Regions from separate parts of the Streptacidiphilus sp. EB103A genome, predicted to be linked through region 1. Evidence: riboswitches for the same ligand, from Rfam matches in the RefSeq annotation. Region 1 holds a riboswitch; the other holds the start of a gene.
The links. Region 1 has a riboswitch for glycine ahead of gcvT (glycine cleavage system aminomethyltransferase GcvT). Riboswitches for the same ligand answer to the same signal wherever they lie in the genome.
Positions count from the first base shown of each region.

Region 2: linked by a shared signal. The riboswitch ahead of gcvP (aminomethyl-transferring glycine dehydrogenase) and the one ahead of gcvT (glycine cleavage system aminomethyltransferase GcvT) in region 1 are both predicted to bind glycine.

Region 1 is NZ_JBGCAQ010000012.1:120,780-127,678, reverse strand. It holds gene ABH941_RS20825 (ABC transporter ATP-binding protein) at 1-476, shown strand, start outside; gene ABH941_RS20820 (enhanced serine sensitivity protein SseB C-terminal domain-containing protein) at 561-1,346, opposite strand; gene ABH941_RS20815 (enhanced serine sensitivity protein SseB C-terminal domain-containing protein) at 1,385-2,224, opposite strand; glycine riboswitch at 2,327-2,430, shown strand; gene gcvT (glycine cleavage system aminomethyltransferase GcvT) at 2,603-3,721, shown strand; gene gcvH (glycine cleavage system protein GcvH) at 3,790-4,167, shown strand; gene glyA (serine hydroxymethyltransferase) at 4,199-5,464, shown strand; gene ABH941_RS20795 (L-serine ammonia-lyase) at 5,582-6,899, shown strand, end outside.
Region 2 is NZ_JBGCAQ010000025.1:8,367-15,265, reverse strand. It holds gene gcvP (aminomethyl-transferring glycine dehydrogenase) at 1-2,050, opposite strand, end outside; glycine riboswitch at 2,208-2,299, opposite strand; gene ABH941_RS33755 (PRC and DUF2382 domain-containing protein) at 2,459-3,679, shown strand; gene ABH941_RS33750 (DNA polymerase IV) at 3,687-5,162, opposite strand; gene ABH941_RS33745 (vancomycin high temperature exclusion protein) at 5,350-6,027, opposite strand; gene ABH941_RS33740 (MerR family transcriptional regulator) at 6,087-6,779, opposite strand.

The DNA of each region.
Region 1 (6,899 bases):
TCGCGGACGAGCCGGTCTCGGCGCTGGACGTGTCGATCCAGGCGCAGGTGGTGAACCTGCTGCAGGATCTGCAGCGGGAGTTCAACCTCTCCTTCCTCTTCATCGCCCACGACCTGGCGGTGGTCCGCCACTTCTCCGAGCGGGTCGCGGTGATGTACCTGGGGAAGATCGTCGAGATCGCCGACCGGGAGACGCTCTACATGCGTCCCCAGCACCCCTACACGCACGCGCTGCTGTCGGCCGTCCCCGAGGCGGACCCGGACAGCGACCAGCGCCGCGAGCGGATCCGGCTGACCGGCGACGTGCCCAGCCCGATCAACCCGCCCTCCGGCTGCCGCTTCCGCACCCGCTGCTGGAAGGCCCAGGACATCTGCGCCTCGCAGGAGCCGCCGCTGGTGCAGCTGATCGGATCGGCCGACGGCCACCAGGCCGCCTGCCACTTCCCCGAGGTCAAGCAGGTCGTCGCGCCGGAGTGACCCTGGCCGGCCGGCTGACGACGAAGGGGGCGCATCCCTCAGACGATGCGCCCCCTTTGTGCTGTCCGCTTGTGCTGCCCGCAGCTACCGCGGGTAGTACGGGTATCCGTACCCGCCGCCACTCGCCGTGCGGTCGAAGAACGGCGCTGCGCGTGCCTGCAGCCACATCGCCACCGGGTCGTAGGGGTCGGACATCGCGACCGTCGACACCGCGACCCCGGCCGGGGCGCCGGGCAGGGCGTGCTGCATCATCAGCCGCACCGACTCGACCGCCTGCGGACCCGAGTCGAACAGGTCGAGTCCGATCACCAGATAGGGCTCGCCCCAGGCCGGGCGGACCCAGGCCCGCCGCAGCGAGCGCACCGCCGGGGTGCCCTGGGCGGCCTGGTTGAGCAGGGCGTAGAACCGGTCCGCGGCGAGCTGAGGGTTCTCCGCCTGCGGATCTCCGATCGCCAGCGGTCCGGCCGGCAGCCGGTCCAGACCGCCGGCGATCCGGCGCAGGTCGGCCCAGGGCAGCCCGACCCCGCCACCGGGCTGGTGCGGGTTCAGCCACAGCCCCCAGCGCTCGCGGTAGAGCGCGGCCGCGATGTCACGGCCGGCGCTGACCTGCCAGGCGCGGCTCCAGCCGCTGGCGGCGAGCTGCTCGGGTGAGGTCACGCAGGGGGCGTAGCCGAAGCCGCCGACCTCCATGTTGCCGTACTGGGCGTCGGGCCGGCCGGCCTCACCGTGCCACAGCAGCATCCACACCTGGCTCTCGCCGACGGCGCGCAGCAGTGCCTCGTAGGCGTCGTAACGCCCCGGGGACACCTCCCGCAGCGCCTGTTCGACGGCGCTCCCGCCCCCTGGCTCCACCACGACGTTCTCTCCCATGTTCCGCTTGTCCGCGCTGCCCGGCCCGAACGATCAGCCTAGTGCTCCGAGGGGTGCCGTTCGAAGAACGGTGCGACAGATGTGAGCATCCAGTCGCCGAGCGGGTCCTGCGCCAGGTCCAGCATCACCACCCCGAGCTCCCAGGGCAGCGCGACGCGGCCGAGGGCGAGGCCGAGGGCGAGGGTCACCGCCTCCTGGTCCTCCGGCTGCCAGCGGTCCAGCTCCACCCCGACGAACAGCTTCTCCCGGTCGGCCTCGACCTGGGCCAGCGCCCGACGGGCCGTCAGCACGACCGGGACGCGGGCGAGTTCGTCCACCGCAGCGGCGAGGAACTCGAACGGCTCCTCGTACGGGGCCGGGTGCCGCAGCCCGACCCGGGCGCCCCGCTCCTCGGCCGGTCCCTCCGCGCCGGCCGCGCGCCCGCACAGCTCGGCGACGCCGGCCGCCGGGACCGGCAGTCCGATCGCGCCCTCCGGGTTGACCACGATGCCGACGCCCAGCGGCATCCCCTGGGCCAGCTCGCGCACCGGGGCGACGGTGAAGGACATCGGCCCGGCGACCCGGCGGAACTGCTCCTCCGAGCTGAACACCGGGACGAAGGGCTGCCCCGCCAGCTCGGTGGTGGGCAGCTCCAGCGTCCCGGCGTCGTAGCCGCCGCCACCGGGCAGCGGCACCCAGACCACGCTGCGGCGCAACACCTCCACCACCCGGGGGGTCGCGCCTGGGTCGCCGACGGCGGCGGACAGCACCCGCTCCAGGTCGTTCGCGGGCCACCCCGGCTGCGAGCCGTCCGACGGCGACCCGTCCGACTGCGGGCCTCCCGACTGCGAGCCTCCCGAATAGGGGCCGTCCGGCTGCGGGGGGATGACCGGGTGCATCTGCGGGTACCGCCGTTCTCCGTCACACTGTCGCCTGCCCGACACAGTATCGGGCCAGGACGTGCCATGATGAGCGCGTCCAACAACTCCACACCGGCCGTTCGAACCCGCGCGGGAGAGCCAGGCAGCACCTCAGGGTGCGCAGCCGGCGCCGAAGGAGCAAGCCCTCCCCGGAATCTCTCAGGCACCCATACCGCACGGGCTAGGCACATCTGGAAAGCGGTCGACCAGGTTTCACAACCAGGTCCGGCCCACCAACGGTGCAAGCCGCTGTCCCCTCCCTGCCAGGGCGGGCGTCGCGGTGAAGCTCTCAGGTCGCAGCGACAGAGGGGGAGCCCCTGCCGCAGCATGTCCTTGAGAGCCAACAGGAGAGTGCCCATGACCCTGCGATACACCGCGCTGGACTCGGTCCACCGCGCCCTCGGCGCCACCATGACCGACTTCGCCGGCTGGGACATGCCGCTGCGCTACGGCAGCGAGCGCGAGGAACACAACGCCGTCCGCACCAGGGCCGGCCTGTTCGATCTCTCCCATATGGGTGAGATCACCGTGACCGGCCCGCAGGCCGGCGAGCTGCTGGACCACGCGCTGGTCGGCTTCGTCTCGGCGCTGGCCGTGAACAAGGCCCGCTACACCATGATCTGCGCGGCCGACGGCGGCATCCTGGACGACCTGATCGTCTACCGCACCGGCGAGGCGAAGTTCCTGGTCGTCGCCAACGCCTCCAACGCCCAGTTGGTGCTGGACGAGCTGACTGCCCGTGCCGAGGGCTTCGACGCCGCGGTGCGCGACGACCGCGACGCCTACGCGCTGATCGCGGTCCAGGGCCCGGAGGCGACCGCGATCCTGGCGCCGCTGACCGACGCCGACCTGCCCGGGCTGAAGTACTACACGTCGTTGCCGGCCACCGTCGCGGGCCGCCCCGCGCTGCTGGCCCGCACCGGCTACACCGGTGAGGACGGCTTCGAGCTGTTCGTGGCCCCCGGCGACGCCGAGCCGCTGTGGCACGCGCTGTCCGAGGCGGGCGCGGCCAGGGGCCTGGTCCCCTGCGGCCTGTCCTGCCGGGACACCCTGCGCCTGGAGGCGGGCATGCCGCTGTACGGGCACGAGCTCAGCACCGAGCTGACGCCGTTCGACGCCGGCCTGGGCCGGGTCGTCCGCTTCGACAAGACCACCAACGGCGGCGCCTTCATCGGCCGCGAGGCGCTGGAGAAGGCCGCAGAGCTGGCCGCCAGCCATCCGCCGCGGGTCCGGGTCGGGCTGGTCTCGCCCGGCCGCCGGGTGCCCCGGGCCGGGATGCCGGTGGTGGCGGCGGACGGCGCGGTGATCGGCGCCATCACCTCCGGCGCCCCCTCCCCCACCCTGGGCAAGCCGATCGCCATGGCGTACGTGGACGCCGCGCACGCCGCCCCCGGGACCGCCGTGGCCGTCGACGTCCGCGGCACGCACGAGCCGGTCGAGGTCGTCGCGCTGCCGTTCTACACGCGCTCCCGCTAGGCAGCACCGCTGTCTCCCTGTATGGACCCGTTTCGCCCTCCCCTTCCTCATCCTGGAGAATCGCAGTCATGAGCAACCCCCAGCACCTCACCTACAGCAAGGAACACGAGTGGCTGACGGCCGTCGAGGACGGCGTGGCCACCGTGGGAATCACCGCGTTCGCCGCCGACGCGCTCGGTGACGTCGTCTACGTCCAGCTCCCCGAGGTCGGCCAGACCGTCACCGCGGGCGAGACCTGCGGCGAGCTGGAGTCGACCAAGTCGGTCAGCGACCTCTACTCCCCCGCCACCGGCGAGGTCGTCGAGGCCAACCAGGCCGTGGTGGACGACCCCGCGCTGGTCAACTCCGCTCCCTTCGCCGAGGGCTGGCTGTTCAAGATCCGGCTCGACGGCACCCCCGAGGGCCTGCTGACCGCCGACGAGTACTCCGCCCACACCGGCGCCTAACCGGCCTAGTCCTTTAGGGATGAACGAAGACATGACGGTTCTGAACCAGTCCCTGCACTCCCTCGACCCCGAGGTCGCGGCGGCCGTGGACGCCGAGCTGCACCGCCAGCAGTCCACCCTGGAGATGATCGCCTCCGAGAACTTCGCCCCGGTGGCGGTGCTGGAGGCGCAGGGGTCCGTACTCACCAACAAGTACGCCGAGGGCTACCCCGGCCGCCGCTACTACGGCGGCTGCGAGCACGTCGACGTCGTCGAGCAGCTGGCGATCGACCGGGTCAAGGCGCTGTTCGGTGCGGAGCACGCCAACGTCCAGCCGCACTCGGGCGCCTCGGCCAACGCGGCGGCGATGTTCGCGCTGCTCAAGCCGGGTGACACCATCCTGGGTCTGGACCTGGCCCACGGTGGGCACCTGACCCACGGCATGAAGATCAACTTCTCCGGCAAGCTCTACAACGTGGCCGCGTACCACGTGGACGCCGAGACCAACCTGGTGGACATGGAGGAGGTCGAGCGCCTCGCCAAGGAGCACCAGCCGCAGCTGATCATCGCGGGCTGGTCCGCCTACCCGCGCCAGCTGGACTTCGCCGAGTTCCGCCGGATCGCCGACTCGGTGGGCGCGCTGCTGATGGTGGACATGGCGCACTTCGCCGGCCTGGTCGCGGCGGGGCTGCACCCCTCCCCCGTGCCCTACGCCGACGTGGTCACCACCACCACCCACAAGACCCTCGGCGGCCCGCGCGGCGGCGTGATCCTCTGCAAGGCCGAGTACGCCAAGAAGATCAACTCTGCGGTCTTCCCCGGCCAGCAGGGCGGTCCGCTGGAGCATGTCATCGCGGCCAAGGCGGTCTCCTTCAAGGTCGCCGCCACGGACGAGTTCAAGGACCGGCAGAAGCGCACCCTCGAAGGCGCGAAGATCCTCGCCGAGCGGCTCACCCGGCCGGACGCCGCCGAGGCCGGCGTGTCCGTGCTCTCCGGCGGCACCGACGTCCACCTGGTCCTGGTGGACCTGCGGAAGTCCGAGCTGGACGGCCAGCAGGCCGAGGACCGGCTGCACGCGGTCGGCATCACCGTCAACCGCAACGCCGTGCCCTTCGACCCGCGTCCGCCGATGGTCACCTCGGGCCTGCGGATCGGCGCGCCGGCGCTGGCCACCCGCGGGTTCGCTGCCGCGGACTTCGCGGAGGTCGGGGACGTCATCGCGGAGGCGCTGAAGCCGTCCTTCGAGGAGAAGCGTGAAGCGCTGGCGCAGCGGGTTGCTGCGTTGGCGGCGAAGTATCCGCTGTACCCGGACCTGTAGGTCCCACCCGGGGCGCGGGGTGCTGTCACCGGAGCCTGCTACGTAGGTAGTGGGTCTCTCGCGCAGTTCCTCGCGCCCCTGGGGGGTTGCAACTTCTTCTCTCAGTAAGGGTTCACCGTGGCCATCAGCGTGTTCGACCTCTTCTCCATCGGTATCGGGCCGTCCAGCTCGCACACCGTCGGACCGATGCGCGCGGCCCGGATGTTCGCCCGGCGGCTGAAGTCGGAGGGCCTGCTGGCACAGACCGGCTCGGTCCGGGCCGAGCTCTTCGGCTCGCTGGGCGCGACCGGGCACGGACACGGCACCCCCAAGGCCGTCCTGCTGGGTCTGGAGGGGAACTCCCCGCGCACCGTGGACATCGCCAAGGCGGACCTGGACGTGGAGCGGATCAAGGCGGAGCGGAAGCTGCGGCTGCTGGGCCTGCACGAGATCGCCTTCGACGCCGACACCCAGCTGGTGCTGCACCGCCGCAGGTCACTGCCGTACCACGCCAACGGGATGACGTTGTGCGCCTATGACGCAGCCGGGGCGCCGCTGCTGGAGAAGACCTACTACTCGGTCGGCGGCGGCTTCGTGGTGGACGAGGACGCCATCGGCGCGGACCGGGTCAAGCCCGACGACACCGTGCTGCGCTACCCCTTCCGCACCGGCGCCGACCTGCTGCGCTGGAGCAACGAGACCGGGCTCTCGGTCTCCGCGCTGATGCTGGAGAACGAGAAGGCCTGGCGGTCGGAGGAGGACATCCGGACGGGTCTGCTGGAGATCTGGCGGGTCATGCAGGAGTGCGTCCGCAGCGGCATGAACCACGAGGGCATCCTGCCCGGCGGCCTCAAGGTCCGACGCCGGGCCGCACCGGCGGCGCGGGCCCTGCGGGTCGAGGGCATCGGCCCGGCCAACGCCATGGAGTGGGTCACCCTCTACGCGATGGCCGTGAACGAGGAGAACGCCTCCGGCGGCCGGGTGGTCACCGCCCCGACCAACGGCGCGGCCGGCATCATCCCGGCCGTCCTGCACTACTACCTGAACTTCATCCCGGGCGCCGACGACGACGGCATCATCCGCTTCATGCTGACGGCCGGCGCCATCGGGATGCTCTTCAAGGAGAACGCCTCCATCTCCGGCGCCGAGGTCGGCTGCCAGGGAGAGGTCGGCTCCGCCTGCTCGATGGCCGCGGGCGGCCTCGCCGAGGTGCTGGGCGGCACCCCCGAGCAGGTCGAGAACGCCGCCGAGATCGGCATCGAGCACAACCTCGGCCTCACCTGCGACCCGGTCGGCGGCCTGGTGCAGATCCCCTGCATCGAACGCAACGGCATGGCCGCGGTCAAGGCCGTCACCGCCGCCCGCATGGCCCTCCGCGGCGACGGCCGCCACCACGTCTCCCTGGACAAGGCCATCAAGACCATGAAGGAGACCGGCGCCGACATGAAGGTCAAGT
Region 2 (6,899 bases), on a different contig from region 1:
CGTTGAGGTTGGCGCCGTCGACGTACACCTGCCCGCCGGCGTCGTGCACGGCGGCGCAGATGTCGGTGATGTTCTCCTCGAACACGCCGTGGGTGGACGGGTAGGTGACCATCAGCACCGCGAGCCGGTCCCGGTGCTGCTCGATCTTGGCGTTCAGGTCCTCGATGTCCACGTCCCCGTCGACCAGGGTCTTCACGACCACCACCCGCATCCCGGCCATCACCGCGCTGGCGGCGTTGGTGCCGTGCGCGGAGGACGGGATCAGGCAGACGTCACGGCCGGTGTCGCCGTTGGCCCGGTGGTAGGCCCGGACCGCGAGCAGCCCGGCCAGTTCGCCCTGCGATCCGGCGTTGGGCTGCAGGCTGACCTTGTCGTAGCCGGTGAGCTCGGCGAGCCGGTCCTCCAGCTCGTGGATCAGCGTCAGGTATCCAGCGGCCTGCTGCTCGGGCGCGAAGGGGTGGACGTCGGCGAACTCCGGCCAGGTGATCGCCTCCATCTCGGTGGTGGCGTTGAGCTTCATGGTGCAGGAGCCCAGTGGGATCATGCCCCGGTCCAGCGCGTAGTCCTTGTCGGCGAGCTTGCGCAGGTAGCGCAGCATGCCGGTCTCGGAGCGGTGGCCGTGGAAGACCGGGTGGGTCAGGTAGTCGTCGGAGCGCAGCAGCGAATCCGGCAGCACGTCGCCCGCTGCCGTGTTCAACGCCTCCAGGTCACCCGCCGTCGCCGAGACGCCGAAGGCCCGCCAGACCGCGACCAGATCAGCGACCGTGGTGGTTTCATCGCAGCTGATGCCGACGGTGTCGGCGTCGACCTGGCGCACGTTGACTCCGGCCAGTCGGGCCGAGTCGACGACCTGGTCGGCCCGGCCGGGCACTCGGGCGGTGACGGTGTCGAAGAACGCGCCGTGCAGGATCTCCACCCCGCCCTGCCTCAGCCCCTGGGCCAGGGCCGCGGCGTAGCGGTGGGTGCGCAGCGCGATCTCTTTCAGCCCGTCCGGGCCGTGGTAGACCGCGTACATCGACGCCATCACGGCGAGCAGCACCTGCGCGGTGCAGATGTTGCTGGTGGCCTTCTCGCGGCGGATGTGCTGCTCGCGGGTCTGCAGCGCCAGCCGGTAGGCGCGGTTGCCGTCGGCGTCGACGGAGACGCCGACCAGGCGTCCGGGCAGGCTGCGGGCGTACTCGGCGCGCACCGACATGTAGCCCGCGTGCGGACCGCCGAAGCCCATCGGGACACCGAAGCGCTGGGTGGTGCCGATGGCGATGTCGGAGCCCGCCGAGCCGGGCGACGTGAGCAGGGTCAGCGCCAGCAGGTCGGCGGCGACGGCGACGACCGCGCCCAGCCCGTGGGCCTGCTCGATCACGGGCGCCAGGTCGCGCACGGCCCCGGAGGCGCCCGGGTACTGCAGCAGCACGCCGAAGACGCCGCGCTCGGCGATCTCCGCCGGGATGCCGGCGGAGAGGTCGGCGACCACGGTCTCGACACCGGTGGGCTCGCAGCGGGTCCGGATCACCGCGATCGTCTGCGGCAGGGTGTCCGCGTCGATGACGAAGACGCCGCCCTTGACCTTCCCGACCCGGCGGGCCAGCGCAACAGCCTCGGCGGCGGCGGTGCTCTCGTCCAGCAGCGAGGCGCCCGAGGTTGGCAGCCCGGTGAGGTCGGACACCACGGTCTGGAAGTTGATCAGTGCCTCCAGCCGGCCCTGGGAGATCTCCGGCTGGTAGGGGGTGTAGGCGGTGTACCAGGAGGGGTTCTCCAGGACGTTGCGCAGGATCACCGGCGGGGTGAAGGTGCCGTGGTAACCCAGGCCGATCATGGGGCGCAGCACCTGGTTGCGTCCGGCCAGCGCCCGCAGCTCGGCCAGCACCTCGGCCTCGGAGCGGGCGTCGGGCAGGTCCAGCGCCTCCAGGCTGCGGATCGCCGCGGGGACGGCGGCGACGGTGAGCTCGTCCAGGCTGCTGTAACCGACCTGGGCCAGCATCTTGGCCTGCGCGTCGGCGTCGGGACCGATATGGCGCTGCTCGAAGGGCCGCTCGTGGAAGGGGGACGTCATGGCGGGGGAGCCTCCTGGTCGGACCCGGTTGGCACGGTGGGCGTGCCGGGACGACCTCCCCCTCTGTCATGGAACCTGAGAGCTTCACCGGCCGGTGTCGGCCGGTTTTCACCGTCGGTGTGGACCCTCACGGACGGGCCCCGCTTTCCAGAGTGACCTCGCGCGCGCGGTACGGATGCCTGAGAGTTTCCGGGGAGGAGTTGCTCCTTCGGCGCCGCAGCGGTGCACGGTCTCTCCCGCGCGCACTCGACCGGTCGCCGTCAGAGTACCAGCGTGACCCCCGGGTGCATCGAATGGAGCAGTGACACACCCGCAATCGCCGTGGCCATTCGACAAATCGATCTTTATGCCTTTTCGTATGAGTTGACCGCATTGTGATCTTTTCCGCCGCGAGGAGTGGACGCGCCCGTGCAGACCGAGATCGACCCCAGGGACCTGATCGGCCACAAGGCCGTTGACCGCAACGGCGACAAGATCGGCACCGTGGACGAGGTGTACCTCGACGACGCGACGGGCAAGCCGGAGTGGGCCGCGGTCCGTACCGGGCTGTTCGGCCGGGACGCCTTCGTGCCGCTGGCCACCAGCGAGTTCGTCAGCGACGAACTGCGGATCCCCTACGACAAGTCCCAGGTGAAGGACTCCCCGGACTTCGGCGTGGGCCAGCACCTCTCGCCGGAGCAGGAGCTCCAGCTCTACCGCTACTACGGCTTGGAGGTCCCGAGCGGCGGCAACGGCTCGGGCAGCGGCAGCGCGAAGGACGCGGCCTCGTCCGCCGCCACCCCCGCCACTCCGGCCGCGCCCCCCACCGCTCCGGCCGCTCCGGTCGTACCGCCCGCCGGACCCGCCGCCACGCAGGCCATGCCGGTGGTGACCACCACCGCCGCCGCGGCCACCACGGCCACCACGACGGCGACCGGCTCCACCCCCACCGCCGGCACCAGCCGCACCGCCGCGTTCATGGCGCCGCCGCCGGCCCAGACCGCCTCCGTCCCGCCGACCACCGCGGCACGGACGTCAGCACCGGCCGAGCCGGCCCCGTCACTGACGAAGAGCGACCACACGGACCCGCTCACCGATCCGCTGCCGGGCACCGCGACGGCCGCGACGCAGGCCGCCCAGGCGGGGGTCCCCGAGCCGATCGAGTTCGTCTGCCGCGAGGAGCGGCTGGACATCTCCACGGAGTGGCGCGTCCTCGGCAAGGCCCGGCTGCGCAAGTACGTCACGGCCGAGCAGGTGGAGCGCCGGGTCCCGGTGATCCGCGAGCGGATCAGGGTCGAGCGGGTCCCGGTCGGCGCCGAGGAGCGCGCCCAGCTGACGGAGCAGGAGATCACCGAGAGCACCGAGGAGGTCACCCTCCACGAGCAGCGGGTCGTGGTCCGCAAGGCGGTCGTCCCGGTCGAGCGGATCCGGCTGGTGACCGAGCGGTTCACCGAGGAGGAGATCGTCCGGGACGAGCTGCACCGGGAGCACATCCAGGTGCAGGACAGCACCCGGCCGGCCGGCCCGACCCCGGTGCCGGGCACCGGCCAGCCCGCCGACCAGCTGTCATCGGGCCAGGCCCCGACCGCGGCTCCGTCCACGCCTCCGCCCGGCCGTCCGGATCTCCCGGGCCACGCCATCGGCGCCTGACACCCGCTCAGTCCCCGGCGATCTCCACGACATTCTCCCCGGTGAGGGCCGACCCGCGCACCAGTGGCAGCGGGTCGGCCCGCTCCAGTTCCGGGTCGTCGACCGCGAACGTGCGAACCGGCCCCCGCTCGCTCCAGGGCGTCTCGAAACGCACCGTCACCCGGCCCACCCCGCTGCCCTGGACCCAGCCGTGGCCGAGTTCGGCGTGCCGGACATCCTGACCCGGCATCCAGCGCCGCACGGTGAGCAGCGTGCCGACACCGCCACGTGAACCCGGGTGGAATACCCGGGGCCCGTCAGGTCCGCCGTAGGCGGCCTCCCCCTCGCCTGCCGCCTCCGAACCCGAGTCCTCGTCCGTGCTGTCCGCCGCCCCTGCGGCCTCCCGCTCCGCCTGGGCGAACAGGTCCTCCTGGGTGAAGTCGGCGAGCCCGGTCACTCCGACGCCCAACAGCCTTACTCCCCCGGTGAGTTCGACCGCCTCCAGCAACCGTCGGGCGATCGCGGAGATCACCAGCGGATCGTCGGTGGGCGCCGGCAGCGTCTCGGAGCGGGTCAGCGTGGTGAAGTCGAACCGCCGAACCTTGATCACCACGGTCCGCCCGGACCGCGCCGCCGCACGCAACCGCCGGACGCAGCGGTCGGCCAGCCGGTCCAGCTCCGCGCGGATCAGCTCCCGGTCGCCGAGGTCCACCTCGAAGGTGTCCTCCACCGACACCGACTTGGCGTCCCGCTCGGCCACCACCGCGCGCTCGTCCCGCCCCTGCGCCAGCGCGTACACGCCGGCCCCGTGCGCCCGGCCCAGCAGCCGCACCAGTTCGTCCTCGGGCGTGGCCGCGACCTGGGAGACCTGGATCAGCCCGAGCCTGCGCAGCGTCTCCGCCGTCGCCGGCCCGACCCCCGGCAGCGCCCGCACCGGCAGTGGGTCGAGCACCTCCCGCTCATGGCCCGGCTCGATCAGCACCAGTCCGTCCGGCTTGGCCTGCTCGGAGGCGATCTTCGCCAGGAACTTGGTGCCGGAGAGCCCGACCGAGGCGGTCAGGCCGACCGCCGCCAGGATGTCCGCGCGCAGGTCCTCCCCCAGCGCCCGGACCAGTTCCACGCCCTCGGCCACCGACCCCTCGCGCAGCAGCTCGCCGTAGGGACCGGCCTCCAGGTCGACGAAGGCCTCGTCCAGGCTCAGCGGCTCCACCAGCGGGGACAGCTCCCGCAGCAGGCCCATCACCAGATCGCTGACCTGGCGGTAGAGCTCGAACCTGGGGATGAGGTACGCGGCGTTGGGCGCCCGCCGCCGTGCCTGCGCCATCGGCATCGCCGAGTGCACCCCGAACACCCGCGCCTCGTAGGAGGCGGTGGCGACGACCCCCCGCCCCCCGAGGCCGCCGACCACCACCGGCTTCCCGCGCAGGCTCGGCTTGGACGCCTGCTCCACCGCCGCGAAGAAGGCGTCCATGTCGAGGTGCAGGATCGTCGGCACGGACCGCATGCTCCCATCGTCGCCGACAGCACTGACAACGCGGGGTTCCGTGGGCTCTTGGCTGCGGCGTGTGCCTGGTTGTTCGCGCAGTTCCCCGCGCCCCTGGTGGCTGCAACTGACCCACTGCGAGAAAGTGCAGCACCCCAGGGGCGCGGGGAACTGCGCGACAAGCCACCTGCGGTCCGCACCCGAAAACTCAGCGCCACCGAGCCAACGTGCTCACCTTCGGTCCGAGCAGCGAAGGGTCTGGCTGAAGCACCGCGTCCAGCACGGCCTCCCCCGCCGCGGGCAACTCGCGGAACCCGCCGTAGTACCAGGTAGCGTCCCGCCGCTCGTCCACCGCGATCCCGTAGGCGTCGATCCCCGCCGCACGGCACATCCCCAGCGCGCGGCGGATGTGGAAGCCCTGGGTGACCAGGAGGGCCCGGTCCACCCCGAAGATCCGGTGGGCCCGGCTGCAGGAGTCCCAGGTGTCGAAGCCCGCGTAGTCACGGACCACCCGGTCGGCCGGGACCCCGTGCTGCACCAGGTAGGTCCGCATCGCGTCGGGCTCGTCGTACTCGGTGCGCCCGTTGTCGCCGGTGACCAGCACCGCCCGCACCTTCCCGGCCCGGTAGAGGGCCAGCGCGGCGTCCAGCCGGTGGGCCAGGTAGGGCGAGGGCACGCCCTGGTCCAGCCCCGCCCCGAAGACCACCGCGACCGGCTCGGACGGCGCGTCGGCGACGGTACGCAGCCGCTGCCCCTCCTCGACGTAGAGCCAGGCCGACGGCAGCAGCGCCAGCAGCGCCGACGCCGCCACGACCCGGAAGGCCCAGCGCTGTCCGCGCCGGGTCCGCAGCACCCGCGCCAACGAGCGCAACCGTCCCCGTACCATCCGCCACCCCACAGCTCTCCGAGCCCCTCCCCAGGGCTCTGATCACTGCGGACGCGTGGTCAGCCCGCGCGGTTGCGGCGTCGTGCCAGCTCGTCGCCGGGGTCGAAGCCGACCAGCGTCTCTCCGGTGTCGGCGCGTTCGCCGTGCAGCCGGCCCAGCGAGCCCTCCAGCTCGCGCCAGACCGCGCCCAGGGCGATGCCGAAGACGCCCTGGCCGCCCTGGAGCAGCTCCACCAGCTGGTTCGGCGAGGTGCACTGGTAGACCGAGGCCCCGTCGCTCATCAGCGTGATCCCGGACAGGTCGGCGATCCCGCAGGTCCGCAGGTGCTCCACCGCGGCGCGGATGCTCTGCAGCGAGACCCCGGCGTCCAGCAGCCGCTTGACCACCTTGAGCAGCAGCACGTCCCGGAACCCGTAGAGCCGCTGGGTGCCCGACCCCTGCGCGGCCCGGACGCTGGGCTCGACCAGCCCGGTCCTGGCCCAGTAGTCCAACTGGCGGTAGGTGATGCCGGCCGCCGCGCAGGCGGTGGGGCCGCGGTAGCCGACCAGTTCGGAGAACGGATCCGTCGCTTCCGCGGGTCCGTCCGCCGCGTGGCCCGGACCGTCGGGCCCGGCACCGCCCTGCTGCGGGACGACGGCCGGAAGGGCCTCCCATCCGCTTCGCGCCGCCCGCATCGACCGCTGCAGGGCATGCCGCGTCGGATGGAGGGGGCAGGAACCACCTGCGGCCGTGCCGTCGCCGGTGCTGCTCACACGGCCCTCCGTTCCACTTGTCCTCCGGATCCGCCGCTCAGGGGCAAGGTGGTGCACCCCGGACGTCCACAACCGACGGTAGGCAGTTGGCCGACGTGCGTCAACGATCGCCACGCTGGG